DNA from 3 places in the Rhizobium sp. PAMB 3174 genome. Region 2 is predicted to be linked to each of the others. Evidence: predicted binding sites of a transcription regulator. Region 2 holds the regulator's gene; each other region holds the start of a gene.
What was found. Region 2 encodes LexA, which represses DNA repair genes until DNA is damaged. Its sites were predicted from a motif close to TGTTCNNNNTGTGTTCNG; they were not measured.
Positions count from the first base shown of each region.

Region 1: ACU5AY_RS07090 (DUF5680 domain-containing protein) is a predicted target of LexA. The motif match lies at 3,015-3,032, and genes of this name have one in related genera.
Region 3: ACU5AY_RS18165 (helicase-related protein) is a predicted target of LexA. The motif match lies at 2,626-2,643, and genes of this name have one in related genera.

Region 1 covers NZ_CM128608.1:1,499,085-1,504,387, forward strand. Annotated here, with positions in the region: gene ACU5AY_RS07075 (hypothetical protein) at 48-302, opposite strand; gene ACU5AY_RS07080 (BolA family transcriptional regulator) at 330-563, opposite strand; gene purL (phosphoribosylformylglycinamidine synthase subunit PurL) at 587-2,824, opposite strand; gene ACU5AY_RS07090 (DUF5680 domain-containing protein) at 3,049-3,498, shown strand; gene ACU5AY_RS07095 (aminotransferase-like domain-containing protein) at 3,506-4,927, opposite strand; gene ACU5AY_RS07100 (DUF1127 domain-containing protein) at 5,055-5,297, shown strand.
Region 2 covers NZ_CM128608.1:1,731,159-1,736,461, reverse strand. Annotated here, with positions in the region: gene ACU5AY_RS08285 (ComEC/Rec2 family competence protein) at 171-2,642, shown strand; gene lexA (transcriptional repressor LexA) at 2,636-3,346, opposite strand; gene ACU5AY_RS08275 (ArnT family glycosyltransferase) at 3,495-5,177, opposite strand.
Region 3 covers NZ_CM128608.1:3,797,356-3,802,658, forward strand. Annotated here, with positions in the region: gene phbB (acetoacetyl-CoA reductase) at 1-567, shown strand, start outside; gene ACU5AY_RS18155 (DUF6622 family protein) at 824-1,330, opposite strand; gene ACU5AY_RS18160 (LytTR family DNA-binding domain-containing protein) at 1,426-2,232, shown strand; gene ACU5AY_RS18165 (helicase-related protein) at 2,806-5,303, shown strand, end outside.

The DNA.
Region 1 (5,303 bases), 230 kb from region 2:
ATTCCAGCAGGGCAACCCAAAAAAGATACGTGAGCCTGAGCGCCCGGCTAGCGGGACCTCTGGCGGGGCTTGCTTCTCGCCTTCACCGTCCGCCGGCGGCTGACCTGCTTCCTGGCGGGCGCGCGCGTCGTCTTCTTGCGGGCGCCGGAGGCGCGGCTGGCGGTCGTCCGGGTGGCAGGCTTGCGTTTCGTCGTCGTGCGCTTCTTGCGCCGCGTCGTGCCCGACAGGCCCGTCTTCTTCAGGATTTCGCTGACGACGCTCTTGACGACGCCGTCGACCAGTTCCTTCATCAAATCCGCCATTGTCGCTCCCCCTTGCCGCCGCGCCGCTTACTTCGGCGCGGAGGTCTGCAGGGCGAGCGCATGCAGCGCTTCGCCCATGTTTCCCTTCAGGGCGTCGTAGACCATCTGGTGCTGCTGGACGCGCGTCTTGCCCCGAAAGGCCTCCGCCACGACTTCAGCCGCATAGTGGTCGCCGTCGCCTGCCAGATCCCGGATCTTGACCACGGCACCGGGAATGCCGGAGCGGATCATGTCTTCGATGTCACCTGGTTTCATGGCCATGACGGTTTTTTCCCTTGTTGTTGTTATTCGGCGGCTGCGGGCAGTTCGCCCTTGCCGTCCATGTAGGAAGGAAACCACGATTCATGCGCTTCATGCAATCGGCTGACGGGCAGCGAAATCAGATCGTCAACAACGAGGCTCGTCCCTTCGACCGTGCCGATGCGCCGGAAGAAGATGCCGGAGCCTTCCGCGCTGGCGCAGACGAAGTTGGCGAGATCGGCCGGGACCGCGATAACGTAGCGACCCTGGTCTTCGCCGAACAGCAGGGCATGCGCGGGGCCACGGCTTTCCTCGAGGCTGACCTTGGCGCCCTTGCCGGACTTGATCGCCATTTCGGCGAGCGCGATGGCGAGGCCGCCGGAGGAAATGTCGTGGCAGGCGGTGATCTGGCCGTTGCGGATCGCCGAGCGGATGAAGTCGCCGTTGCGCTTCTCGGCGACCAGGTCGACTTCCGGCGCCGGTCCGTCGATCAGGCCGAGCACGTCGCGCATATAGACGGATGCGCCGAGATGGCTGCCGTCGCCGCCGATCAGGATCAGGTGGTCGCCTTTATTGGCGCCGCCGATCTTCGCCATCTTCGACCAGTCGGGCAGGAGGCCGACGCCGGCAATGGTGGGGGTCGGCAGGATCGCCTCGCCGTGGGTCTCGTTGTAGAGCGAGACGTTGCCCGAGACGATCGGGAAATCGAGCGCGCGGCAGGCTTCGCCGATGCCTTCGATCGCCTTGACCAGCTGGCCCATGATTTCCGGCTTTTCGGGATTGCCGAAGTTGAGGTTGTCGGTCGCAGCCAGCGGCTCGGCGCCAGTGGCGGTGATGTTGCGCCAGCACTCGGCGACGGCCTGCTTGCCGCCTTCATACGGGTTGGCCTCGACATAGCGCGGGGTCACGTCCGAGGAGAAGGCGAGTGCCTTGGTCGGATGGCCGTCGACGCGGATGACGCCGGCGTCGCCGCCCGGCAGCTGCAGCGAGTTGCCCTGGATCAGCGTGTCGTACTGTTCGTAGACCCAGCGTCGGCTCGACTGGTTGGGCGAGCCCACCAGCGTCAGCAGTGCTTGGTTGTAATCTTCGGGTTCGGCAACGAGATTGGCCGGGAGGACCGCCGGAACGGTCGGCTCGCGCCACGGGCGGTCGTATTCGGGTGCTTCGTCGCCCAGTTCCTTGATCGGCAGGTTGGCGACTTCCTCGCCCTGGTGCAGCACACGGAAGCGCAGGTCGTCCGTGGTCTTGCCGACGATGGCGAAGTCGAGGCCCCATTTGACGAAGATCGCCTTGGCTTCCTCTTCCTTCTCGGGGCTCAGCACCATGAGCATGCGCTCCTGGCTTTCCGACAGCATCATTTCATAAGCCGTCATCTGCTCTTCGCGGACCGGCACCTGGTCGAGGTTGAGTTCGATGCCAAGGTCGCCCTTGGCGCCCATTTCGACGGCGGAACAGGTGAGGCCCGCAGCCCCCATGTCCTGGATGGCGATGACGGCGCCGGTCTGCATCAGTTCGAGGCAGGCTTCCAGCAGGCACTTCTCGGTGAAGGGGTCGCCGACCTGAACGGTGGGACGCTTCTCCTCGATCGTCTCGTCGAATTCGGCCGAGGCCATGGTGGCGCCGCCGACGCCGTCGCGGCCGGTCTTGGCGCCAAGATAGACGACGGGCAGGCCGACGCCTTCGGCCTTCGAGTAGAAGATTGCGTCGGACTTTGCGAGGCCGGCGGCAAAGGCGTTGACGAGGATGTTGCCGTTGTAGCGGGCGTCGAATTCGACCTCGCCGCCAACCGTCGGAACGCCGAAGGAATTGCCATAGCCGCCGACGCCGGAAACGACGCCGGAAACCAGATGGCGGGTCTTCGGATGATCCGGTTCGCCGAAGCGCAGTGCGTTCATCGCCGCGACCGGACGGGCGCCCATCGTGAAGACGTCACGCAGGATGCCGCCAACGCCGGTCGCCGCGCCCTGATAGGGTTCGATGTAGGACGGGTGGTTGTGGCTTTCCATCTTGAAGACGACGCAATCGCCGTCATCGATATCGACCACGCCGGCGTTTTCGCCGGGGCCCTGGATGACGCGCGGGCCGGTGGTCGGCAGCGTGCGCAGCCACTTCTTGGAAGACTTGTACGAGCAGTGCTCGTTCCACATGGCCGAGAAGATGCCGAGTTCGGTGAAGGTCGGTTCGCGGCCGATCAGTTCCAGAATGCGATCGTATTCATCCGGCTTCAGGCCATGGGCGGCGATGAGCTCCGGGGTGATGGCGATGGTATTCGAGATGGTCATGTGTCCAGACGTGTCCGTGCGCGATGGGAGAGGTTTGCCGTCTCTTTATCCCATGTCACGGGCGAGTGCGACAGGAAAATGCCGAGAATAACAGGCGAATCCCGTGTTTTTCCGGAGATACGCAAGAAACGTGGCTATCGGGATGTGGACGCATTCCTTCATCGCTTGACGACATCAATTTACGATGAAATGTTCGCTTTATGTTCTTATTTGGAGATTCAAGCATGCTGGAAGAATTCATTGTCGAGGCGAAGGCCGCTGCCTATGTCGGGGGCGGAAAGCCTGGAGCTTCATCGCGAGCGGCGTCGCATGACATAGGCTATCGGAGGGGACACTGGAGCTATCTCGACAGCTACTTCGGCGGCACGGACTTTTTGGGCCAGGAAACCGTCTGGACCGACGGCGTGCCGGTTTGGGCGATGAACTACTACGGCCGCATATCCGACGATGATGCGATCAACGCCGAGAAGGCCGGGTCAATCGTGAAGCAGGCGCGGGCGGCTCTTTACAACGAGGGCCGGTTCCTCGGTGAATTCAAGAGCGAATATCTTGGATATCGCTACGAACATGGGAGCGCGGGTACGCCGCGGAGTTTCCAGGGCGTCGAGAGGATCTACCGCGCGGACCGGGAGGTTTATCGGCTGGATTTCCACGGCGGACTGATCCGTCCTTGAGGACGGATCACGAATAGCTATCGTAGCTGCTCGTGCCGTTCTCCAGGATCTGGCGAAGAAGCTTGCAACCGCGGTCGACCTCTCTGTCCTCCTTAACCGAGGAGAAGCCGATGCGGATGCGGTGCCAGACGCGTTCTGAGCGGCCGGGTTTGAATTCGTCCTCGTCGTCGACGAGGATGCCCTCGTTGAAGGCGGCATTCTTGAACGTGCCGGAAAGCCAGGGCTCCGGCAGCTTCAGCCAGATGAAGGGCAGGCCGGGCAGGGCGGTGTATTCGAAGCCGGCGAAGTTGGTTTCGAGGATTTTCTGGCGATCCATGATCTTGGCGATGCTGGTCGCCTTGAGATCTGTTGCCTCGCCCGAGAGCACCAGGCGGGCGCAGAGTTCGGCGAACAGATACGGCATGCCGCCGGTGATCATCTTGTGGGCGATGCGGACGCGGTGGGCGTAATGCGGCGGGCAGGCGACCCAGCCGCCGCGCACGCCGGCGGCGACCGATTTCGACAGACCGCCGACCAGAAAGGTGCGCTCCGGCGCGAATTCCACGAGCCGCGGCGTCTCGTCCCGGCAGAGCGAGCCGTACAGGTCGTCCTCGATCAGCCAGACATTGTACTTGCGGGCGATCTCGGCAATCTGCCTGCGACGTTCGGCCGGCATGACGACGGCGGTCGGATTGTGGGCGGCCGGCATCAGGAAGGCGATCTTCGGGTGCTGCTGGGCGCAGACGCTTTCGAAATCCTCCGGGATCATCCCGTGTTCGTCGATATTGGCGAGCACCGTGCGGCGGCCGATCAGCGTGGCGCTGCGGGCAATCTGCGAATAGGTCAGGTGCTCGAAGACGATCTTGTCGCCCGGCGAGGTGGCGACCGTCAGCAGGGCCATGATGGCGGCATGGGCGCCGAGCGTCGGCACGACGTTTTCCGCTTCCGGCGCAAAGGCGCCGCGTGTCAGCCATTGCGCACCGGCTTCGAACCAGTGGCGCGGGAAGGTTCGGGTGTAGCTGGCAATCTCGGCCGGATGATCGCGGATGATGTCGCCTGTCAGGCGCCCGATCGTTGCGGCCTGGCCGCTGTCGGGTGCAGCGGTCGTGTCGAACCGCAAGGCACCGCTGGGCGCGACGTCCGGTCGGGTGCCCTGCAATGTCATCGCCGGCGGGGTCGCCTGCTGGATTTCCTCACCGCTTTCCGTCTGATCCAGAACATAGGTGCCACGGCCGACCTCGCCGCTGACCAGTCCGCGTTCGTGGATCAGCGAGTAGGCGCGACCGATTGTACCTATTGTCACCCCTATGTCGAATGCCAGGTTCCGCTGGGGCGGAAGCTTCGTCCCCGGCGGCAAGGTGCCGTCGACGATCGCGTCTTCGATCCGGTCCGCGAGGCGGACATAGAGCGGGCCTGAGCCCTTGGAAATATCGGGAAGCCAAGTTGTCATGGTGACAATTCTATACATTGTCACCCAATGTGAGTCAATTGTATACGACAGTCATGCAAGGGCATTTTTTAACAGAGAAAGGCAGACAGGTGCAATCATGAGACGGGTACAATTCCTTGACGGTGCAATGAATACAATCGGTGCTTCCGCGAAGACGGACAATGCCGTGCGAAAGCCGTCGGGTGTTGAACTGTTGATGGATGTGCTCGCCGGTCGTGCCGTCGCTGTCTCGGCAAGCTTCAAGGAATGGCTGCAGCTGCGCCGGACGCGGCAGAGCCTCATGGAGCTGACCGACGAGCAGCTGCGCGACGTCGGCATCACCCGCCGGATGGCCGATCACGAGGCTGCGAAGTCGCGTTTCATCGCCTGACCGCAT
Region 2 (5,303 bases):
CAACTTTGCGACTTTCCCGTGGCCAAGCCGAGCCGCAACCTCGAACTTTGGCATCAACCGTAGTCGAATGACGCGCCATGCGGGGGCTTCGGTTGATTTTTCGTTTGTCGAAATCGCCTTGCGATTGCAGAATGCAACCGGGTGAGGGTGGTCTTTGACGGGGGCCGCATATGGCCGATGCCGGAGAGAAGAGGCGTCTTGGCAACCGGGCGCTGGCGCGCGACCCGCAGCGCGTGGTTCCGCTTGATCTGCCGGCGCCAGAGCGCGGCGGGGCCGGGCGCCATCGCACGTTCCGTCTGGGCGACCTTCACGGAAAACTGCGGCTTGCCCTGGCCGAAGAGCGCCGCTTTCGTCATGACTTTCTCTTCTCGCCGGTCCTGCTCGGACTGGGAGCCGTCGTCTGGTTCAGCCTGGCGCACGACCCGCCCACGCCTGCCATTTTCCTGTTGGCTGCCGTGGCTTTAGTGGGTGCTGTTGCCGCCGGGCATCATCGCCCGCTGATGCGATATGCCGCAATCGCCGTGCTGCTTCTGGCGCTCGGCATGGGGCTGGCTGCTTTCGAGACATGGCGGACCGGGACCGTCGTGCTGGATACGCCGATCGTCACCCGGATCACCGGCCGGATCGAGAGCCGCGAAATCGATGACAATGGCGGCTGGCGCTATCTGATCAATGTCTCGGCGACCAGCGAGCCGGCCCTTCGTCGCCCTCCTGAAAGAGTGGCCGTGCTGGCGCGAAACGACCATGAGCCATTGCTGCCCGGCGAAATGATCAGCGGCAAGGCGCGGCTCTCGCCGCCCTCCGGTCCGGCCCTGCCGGGCAGCTATAACTTCGCATTCTTCTCTTACTATCAGGGGATCGGTGCGGTCGGCTTCTTCTACGGTTCTCCCGAAAGAGTGGCTGTGGGGCAGCGTGCATCCCTTCTTGACCGCGCCCGTCTTGCGATCGAGATGCTGCGCGACACGATTTCCGCCCGTATACGGGCGACGCTCGCAGGCGATACCGGGGCGTTTGCCTCGGCCATCGTCACCGGTCAGAGACGCGCGCTGTCGGATGAGACGGCGGAAGCCTTGCGCATGTCGGGATTGGCGCATGTGATCGCCATTTCTGGCCTGCACATGGCGCTCGCGGCAGGCCTCTTCTTTGCCGGCCTGCGCACGACACTCGCCCTGTTCCCGGCCCTCGTGCAACGCTTCCCGGTCAAGAAATGGGCCGCTGCCGCCGCCCTGGCCGGGGCATTCGGCTATCTGCTGATTTCCGGATTGCAGGTATCGGCGATCCGTGCCTTCATCATGCTGGCATTGATGCTGGTCGCAGTCCTCATCGACCGGCCGGCGATCAGCCTCAGGAACGTCGCGCTCGCGGCGCTGATCATTCTTGCCGTCACGCCGTCCGCCGTCATGGGGCCGAGCTTCCAGATGTCGTTTGCCGCGACGGTGGCGCTTGTGGCGGGATATAGATGGTGGCGGATGCGATCGGTGGACCGGAGCGCGCCGCGCCGCCGGTCCGGTATCATCGCCCTTGCCGCGAAAGCCGGCGGGTTTGCTTCGGCGTTGGCGCTTACATCGGCGATCGGCGGGACTGCAACGGCGATCTTCGCGCTGGAGCATTTCTACCGCCTCGCGCCCTATGGCTTCGCCGCCAATCTCATCGCCATGCCGGTCGTCACCTTCGTGGTCATGCCGGCCGGCCTGGTATCCGTCCTCGCCATGCCGTTCGGGCTCGAGCATTGGCCGCTGCGCCTCATGGGGGTTGGGCTGGACATCGTCATCGCGGTGGCCCGAGAGGTCGCCGGCTGGGACAGCGGAGTTTCATCCGGACGCCTGCCGCCCTATGCCTTCGAACTCTCGGTCGCCGGCTTTCTGCTTCTGGTCCTGCTGCGCAGTCGCCTCAGATATGTCGGCCTGCCGCTGATGGCCGTGGCGGTTGCGCTGATCGCATACGGACCGACAAACTCGTCTCCTGCGCTGATTATCAGCGAGGACGGCAGGCTGGCGGCCCTCATTGCCGATGGACGGCTAGAGACGAACCGCAGTCGTCCGCCATCCTTCATCTTCGAACAATGGCAGCGGGCGCTCGCCATGCCGAAGGGCGAGGGGCCGGACATGGCGGATGGGGAGCCCGTTCCGGCCGACCAGACAGAAAAAGGAGGAGAGCAGCCACGGCTGCCGGCCTCCGTCTTGAATGCGGAGCGACTGGCTATGGAAAAGGCCCTGAATGGGGAGATATCCCGCTTCCACTGCAGGAAGGCCGCCTGGTGCGCCGGTCAGGTTACGGCGTCGGGCGGAACCGCATTGCGGGTGGTGACGGTGGAGAAACCCGCCTATGCCGGACCCGCCTGCGACATCGCCGATGTGGTCATCGTGCCGTTCCGCCTCGGCTACGACACGTGCCGCTCGGGCGCGACATTGCTTATGGCGGAACGGCTGCGAAGAACCGGATCGATCGAACTCCATGCGGCATCGGACGGCATTGGCTTTGAGGCCAGGACGGCAGTCGGCGCAATCGACCGGCCCTGGACCCGGCATCGATACTACGACTGGCGGACAAACGCCTTCCCGATCACGCAGGAAACGGGCACATGGCCGCTTGTTCCACGTCCGCGTTATACGGACGCAGCCAGGCGTGTCACCGGTCAGTGATAGCGGCGGATGAGGCCGACGAGCTTGCCCTGAACCTTGACCCGATCGGAGGCGAAGATACGCGTCTCATAGGCCGGGTTGGCGGCTTCGAGTGCAATCGACGCACCCTTGCGGCGGAAGCGCTTGAGCGTTGCTTCCTCGTCGTCGACCAATGCCACGACGATCTCGCCCGGATTGGCGCTGCTGACATTCTTGATGATGACAGTATCGCCATCGAGGATGCCGGCTTCGATCATCGAGTCGCCCTTGACCTCCAGCGCATAGTGTTCGCCGGAGCCCAGCATTTCCATCGGCACGGACAGGCTGTGCGTGTTGTTCTGGATGGCGGAGATCGGCACACCGGCGGCGATGCGGCCCATGACCGGGACGCTGACGGTGTCGTTCGCCGGTTCCGGTGCCTTGGGGGTGGGCGCGGGCTTCGGCTTGCCGAGGCTGCCTTCGATGACGCTTGGCGAAAAGCCGCGGCGCGGCTGCAGGCTCGGCGAATAGGCTTCGGGAAGCTTGATGACTTCCAGCGCACGCGCCCGGTTCGGCAGGCGGCGGATGAAGCCGCGCTCCTCGAGCGCCGTGATCAGCCGGTGAATGCCGGACTTGGACGCGAGATTGAGTGCATCCTTCATCTCGTCAAAGGATGGCGGAACGCCGGATTCCTTCATCCGCTCGTGAATGAAGAGAAGCAGTTCCTGTTGCTTTCGCGTCAGCATGAATCGGCACCTTCCAGAATCATGAAACAAATACAGAACGGACACTATATGTTCCCACTGTGTTCCGCAAGTGCCTAAAATATCGTGAAAGCGGGGCCCGGTGTCGCAGGAACTGCCGATTTTTGCTGCCGCCGGTCGGCTATGAGCGTTAGCGCGTCGGATCGAGTGCGATGTAGGCGCGCTCGGCTTCCGCTGCGCGTGTCTCGGCGAGCGTGCCGGAGAGAACGGCCTTCATGAGGACGGCCGGATCGATCGAACGCCAGCCGCCACTGACCGCCGTCACGTCGTACCCGTCGGCGGCGAGCCGGTCGGCTTCCGTCTTCTCCAGCGTGATGACGGCCTTGAAGCGATCGCCGGCTTCGACGTCCGCAAGCTTTCGTCGCTGCAGGAAAGGTCGTTCGACGCCGCTGTGCAATCGTGCCTCGGAGGCGACGATGTCAGACCCAAGGAAGACGATGTCGTCGGCGGGCAGGTCGAGCTGGGCGACCTTGTCGGCAATCGGCTTTCCAAGGTCGGGCATGCCGAAGGCGGCGACGACGGGATAGATGGCAAGCAGGATCGCCATTGGCAGGGCGGAGAGTGCCAGAACCATGGGCCGGAAGGCCTCGCGATTGGCGATGCGCCAGACGAGCAACAGGCCGAGGGCGATGGCAACCACGATCGCAACCGTTACCTTGGCACTCAGCAGCTGGGCCGAAACGCCGTAGAGGATGGCGAAGGTGAGGGCCAGGCCGATCACCGAGAATTTGAGAAACAGGCTCAGATAGCGCGATGTCGTCTCGCGCTCCAGCGAGGCGAGGCCGACCGCCATCAGGATCGACAGAGCGGGAAGAGACGGAATGATGTAGCGATGGTCCGGTTTGAAGGCGGGCGCGAACATGGCGATGTTGAGCGCAATCCAGCCTGCAAGCAGCAGGGCCGACGCGCCGAGCTGCCGGAAGCCCGGCACTTTGCGCGTAGCGATCGCGGTCGCCGCAATCACGAAAAGCCAGCCGATCACGGGCGCCAGCAGGCCGGCAAGGCTGAGACCGACGGAGTCGAACACCGCGAAAACCGAGAATTCCAGCTTGGTGCGCACCTGATCGCCGACGAACTGGTTGTCGAGCGCCGAGCTCGACCGCAGCACCTGGTAGACGAACCACCAGCCGGCGAGAGCCATGGAGAAGAGAATCGGCAGCGGGGCGATCAGCCGGCGAAAATGAACGCGGCACGAGGGAAAGAGGACGATCAGACCGAAGACGCAGGCCGGTGGCGCCAGCGCCGGAATGCCCTTCGTCAGGATCGCCATCGCCGTTCCGCCATAGGCAAGCCAGGCGTCCCATCTGTCTTCTTCGCCGGCGAAGAGCAGGCCGGCAAAGCCGTAAAGGGCGATGAGCATGAACAGCGTCAGCGGAATGTCGGGAATCGCCGTGACGGCGGAGCGCAGGAAGACGAAATTGCCGGCGAGCATGGCGAGCGAGAACAGGGCGATCTCATCGTCGCCCGTCAGCCGCTTGGCCAGCCTGTAGGTGACGAACAGGATGGCGGCCGCGCCGAGCAGCCAGAAGATGCGCGAGCCGATGACACCGATGCCGAAGATTTCCATGCCGGCGACGCTCATCCAGTAGGCGAACGGCGGCTTCTTCAGCCGCACAGCATCCTCGCCGGTGCGCGGTGTCAGGTAGTCGCCGCTCTCCATCATCAGCGCCGCGCCCTGCGAATAATGGCGCTCGTCCGGATAATGCAGGATCATGCTCTCGGCGAAGGGAAAGATCGCGACCAGGAAGGCAATGACGAAGATCGCCGCGATCGTGCGGTTCGAACTCGCAATAGCGGCAAGCGTCTGCGGCATGTCGGCGCGGTTTCCCATTGATGCGTTGTGCGGTCACCTGTGTCCACATTTTTGCCGGCAAATCAACCGATGGCGGGGTGGGGCGACGAATGTTCGCGCCAAGACTTGCAAATCGGCCACGGATGA
Region 3 (5,303 bases), 2.1 Mb from region 2:
TGGGACGTGTCGTCCTACGAGAGCTGCGTCGAGGGCGTGGCCAAGGTGGAAGCGGAGCTCGGGCCGGTCGACATTCTGGTCAACAATGCCGGCATCACGCGCGACGCGATGTTCCACAAGATGACGCCGGACCAGTGGAACGCCGTCATCAACACCAACCTGACGGGTCTGTTCAACATGACCCATCCGGTCTGGAGCGGCATGCGTGACCGCGGCTTCGGGCGGGTCATCAATATTTCCTCGATCAACGGCCAGAAGGGCCAGGCCGGACAGGCAAACTATTCGGCCGCGAAAGCCGGCGATCTCGGCTTCACCAAGGCGCTTGCCCAGGAAGGCGCGATGAAGGGCATCACCGTCAATGCGATCTGCCCGGGCTATATCGGCACGGAGATGGTGCGCGCCATTCCCGAAAAGGTGCTCAACGAACGCATCCTGCCGCTGATCCCGGTCGGCCGGCTTGGTGAACCGGAGGAGATCGCCCGCTGCGTGCTGTTCCTCGCCTCCGACGATTCCGGCTTCATCACCGGGTCGACCATTTCTGCGAACGGCGGACAGTTCTTCGTCTGATTGTGGCAATAGTGGATGTTGCCGGAAATGGCGCCCTCGGGCGCCATTTTTGCTTTCAGCAAAGGTTAACGTCCGGGTCAAAATCGCTCCAATTTGGCGCATCCGGCAGATGAGAATATGGTTAAAATATTGTAAAAATACAATATTTAGCGATGAACAAAGCAGGAAACTTGTGGTGTCAATGATTCGTCGCCGATTCGTTCCGGCTTTGGCCTGAAGGTTAAAGTCCGCGCTTTTGGCGCCTGCTTTTCCCTATTCACGAGGACGTCGCCGGACTGTTGTTTCCCGCCAGCAGATGCATGATCGAGCGACCCACCATCAAGGTGACCGAGAGACCATTGACGAAGCTCCAGGTGATTTGCATTGGCTGGCTCGCTGCTGCGGCAGGATCGATCGCGGTGAGGACCCCATCGACGTAGTTGACCGCGAAGATGACCAGCAGCAGCCCCAGTGAAAGCCACTCTCCCTGCAGCAGCAACTTGCCGTTCGGCAGGCGCCTGGTCTGCCGAGCCGGCTTGATCGACAGAAGGATGACGAATGCCAGGATGATGCCGGTGGCGGTTCCCGCCAAGACATCCGCATCGAAACCGGCCATGACCAGCCGGCGGAGCGCAAGGAGAGTGAGGATCGCCGGCAGCAGGATCAGCGAGTTCTGCGATACTTCGCGTGTCTTTGTCCTCTTCAGCCCGCGAAAGACAAGAAGGGCGAGAACGAGCCATACCCAGCTGGGCGTGTGGGTGAGGATGTCGATCGGCATTTGCATGATGTCATGTGCTCCATTACTCAGGATGAAAGGTGCGGCGAACGGAGGTCTGGCATGTCGCCGCCGGAGAATGAGGGCAATGACGGGTTCGTATAATGCGTGAGGGCTACGTGGGCGGCGCGCCGCTGCAGCTCGCGCTTCGTGAAATGCAGGATGAATTTTCGAGCTGGCGAACCTGGGGCGCACTGGCCCTGGTCGCGGTGCTGCTGGTCGTTTCCGGTCCTTTCCAGACGATGACGACGCTTTCCCTGCCTCAGCGCAGCCTTTACTGGGGCGCCCTGGTTGTTGCCACATTCGTCGCCGGAAACTTTGTCGGCACATGGTGGAATTATGTCGTGCTGGAGCGCGGATGGCGGCAGCCCTGGCGGTTCATGACGGTCGGGGTCAGCGCCGGCATTCCAGCGGCCATAGCGGTTACAGCTATCAATGTTGCCGCCTTCGGATGGCAAATGCTTGCGCCGGCACAGATCGTGGAGCTTACCGCCTACAGCGTCTTCATCAGCGTTCTGGTCGCCGGATTATTCGCGCTCTACAGCCGGTCGGCGGACGAGGTGCCAGTCGGCATCAACGCGGGTGCGGAGGATGGTCTGCCGGCCATCCTCCGCCGCCTGCCGCTGCCCAAACGCGGGCGGCTCGTTTCGATCTCCGTCAGCGATCACTATGTCGAGGTGACGACGCTGAAAGGGCGGGAATTGCTGCTGATGCGTCTGCGGGATGCGGTGGCCGAATGCCCCCCGGAAAAGGGTCTGCAGATCCACCGCTCGCACTGGATCGCACTTGACGGCGTGAAGCATGTCTATCGCAGCGGCGGCAAGGTGATGGTCGAGACGGTGACCGGTGATCATCTTCCAATCAGCCGGTCCTTCTTGGCAGAGGCGCGTGCCTCCGGGTTGAACGCCTGAAGTGGGGCTCAAAGGTTAACAACAGGCGCTGCAATGCTGTCCCGCATGCTTCATTTGCTCGAAAATTATGGTTAAAATATTGTAAATACACCATATTTAGCGGTGAACAGATCGGGAAGACATTGATGTCAGCGATTCGTCGCTGATTCGTTCCAGCTTTGGACCGAAGGTTAATCGGGAGGTTGTTTTTCGCCGCCTTGGTCGGTTCTTTACGAAGGGGTGCCGCCGTCTGCCGACATTAGCAAACCGGTAGGATCTATTAACGCCGGACCGTCCATCTTGCGTCTGCAAGGAATTCCTGATTCACTATCTGGTGTCACGGCGTCGTTCGGGTGGAAGATGTAGCGGTGAACAAAGCCTGAATCCGTGCGAGTCAGCGATTCGTCGCTGATTCGTTCCTTTGCTGTTCCGAATCTTAACCGTTTGGTTTGACTCTCGAATTTCGGTCACCCTCGAAGTTGGGGCTTGCCTCGCCCGCCCTTAGTCGCCATGTGTCTTGCGGTGTTCCAGCCTTCCTCGCCGGGGGCGGTCACCCTCTCGTTTTTGCGTGGTGTGATAGTGACGATCCAACCCATGATCCTGAGCGGCCGCGGTGTCACCGCCATGCTCGGTCCGACCAATACCGGCAAGACCCACTATGCCATCGAGCGAATGCTGGCCTACGGTACGGGGGTCATCGGCCTGCCGCTGCGCCTGCTCGCACGCGAAGTCTACAACAGGCTGGTGGAGCGCGCCGGGGCCGCCAATGTCGCGCTGGTGACGGGAGAGGAAAAGATCTCGCCGCCCGGTGCGCGCTATTCCGTCTGCACGGTCGAGGCGATGCCGCGGGAAACCAATGCCGCATTCGTGGCGATCGACGAGGTACAGCTCGCCGGCGACCTGGAGCGTGGACACATCTTCACCGACCGCATTCTGCATCTGAGAGGCCGCGAGGAGACGCTGCTGCTTGGCGCCGACACGATGCGGCCGATCCTGCGGCAGATGCTTCCCGGCATTACGCTTGTGGACCGGCCGCGCATGTCGCAGCTCTTTTATGCCGGCCAGAAGAAGATCACGCGCCTGCCGCAGCGAAGCGCCATCGTCGCCTTCTCGGCGGAGGAGGTCTATGCGATCGCCGAACTCATCCGCCGCCAGCGCGGCGGCGCGGCAGTGGTGCTCGGCGCGTTGTCTCCGCGAACCCGAAACGCCCAGGTTGGCCTCTATCAGGCAGGTGACGTCGAATATCTGGTGGCCACCGATGCGATCGGCATGGGGCTGAACCTCGACGTCGATCACGTCGCCTTTGCCCAGGACCGCAAGTTCGACGGGTTCCAGTACCGCAATCTCAATCCGGGCGAACTCGGCCAGATTGCCGGCCGCGCCGGCCGCCACGTCCGCGACGGCACATTCGGGGTTACCGGCCGCGCCGAACCATTCGACGAGGAACTGGTCGAGCGCCTGCAGAATCACGAATTCGATCCGGTCAAGGTGCTGCAGTGGCGGACCAAGGCGCTCGATTATTCTTCGCTCAACGCCCTGCGCCGCAGCCTGGAAACGCCGCCACAGGTGCCGGGCCTGACCAAGGCGCTGCCGGCAATCGACCACGAAGCGCTCGAACTGCTGGCGCGCTATCCCGAGATCATCGATCTCGCCACCACGCCGGAGCGGGTCGAGAAGCTTTGGGAAGCCTGTGCGCTGCCCGATTATCGCCGCATCACCCACGCACAACACGCCGACCTGATTTCGACGCTCTATTCGGATCTCGTTCGCCATGGTGTGGTCAACGAGACTTTCATGGCAGAACAGGTCAGGCGGTCGGACCGGACGGACGGGGAAATCGATACTTTGTCGGCGCGCATTGCGCAAATTCGAACTTGGACTTATGTGTCCAATCGCCCAGGGTGGCTAACCGATCCGACACACTGGCAAGAAAAGACGCGTGAAATCGAGGACCGGCTGTCCGACGCGTTACATGAGAGGTTGACGAAACGCTTTGTTGATCGCAGGACTTCTGTGCTCATGAAGCGGCTTAGAGAGAATGCGATGCTGGAAGCAGAAATCAGTGTGAATGGCGATGTCTTCGTCGAAGGACATCACGTCGGCCAGTTGGCCGGTTTCCGGTTTTCGCCGGTCACCGGGGGGAACGGGCCTGACCAGAAGGCGGTCGAGGCTGCGGCCCAGAAGGCGTTGTCGCTGGAATACGAAGCGCGCGCCGCGCGTCTCTACGCGTCCGGCAACAGCGACCTCGTCATCGGTTCGGATGGTTACGTCCGCTGGCGGGGCGAACCCGTGGCACGGCTTTCGTCCGGCGATCACATCCTGCATCCGCGCGTCATCCTGCTCGCCGACGACCAGCTGAGCAGCAATGCGCGCGAGCACGCGACCGCCCGCGTCGAGCGCTTCGTCAATCACCACATCGCGACCGTCCTGAAGCCGCTCGATGACCTGTCGCGTGCCGAAGACCTGCAGGGTCTCGCCAAGGGCCTGGCATTCCAGCTGGTCGAGAACCTCGGCGTTCTCTTCCGCCGCGACGTCGCCGACGACGTGAAGTCGCTCGATCAGGATGCGCGCAGCTCTATGCGCAAATACGGCGTGCGGTTCGGCGCATACCATGTCTTCATGCCACTTCTCCTGAAGCCGGCGCCGGCGGAACTGATCACGCTTCTCTGGGCGCTCGCCAATGACGGCCTGGACAAGCCCGGCTACGGCGACCTGATCCCGGTTCTGGCCGCCGGCCGCACGTCGATCGTCACCGACAACACCTATGAACGCGCCTTCTACAAGCTCGCCGGCTTCCGCTTCCTCGGCAAGCGCGCTGTTCGCATCGACATTCTCGAGCGCCTGGCGGACCTGATCCGTCCGCTCCTGCAGTGGAAGCCGGGTTCGGGCGCTCGGCCCGACGGCGCCTATGACGGCCGCCGGTTCACGTCGACGACCGGCATGCTGTCGATCCTTGGGGCTACGCCGGACGACATCGAGGAAATCCTCAAGGGTCTCGGTTACCGTGCCGACCAGGTTTCCGCTGAAGAAGCCGCGGCATTCCTGGCAAGCCAGGGTGGCGAGACGCCTGCCGCCGAGGGCGAGGCCGACAA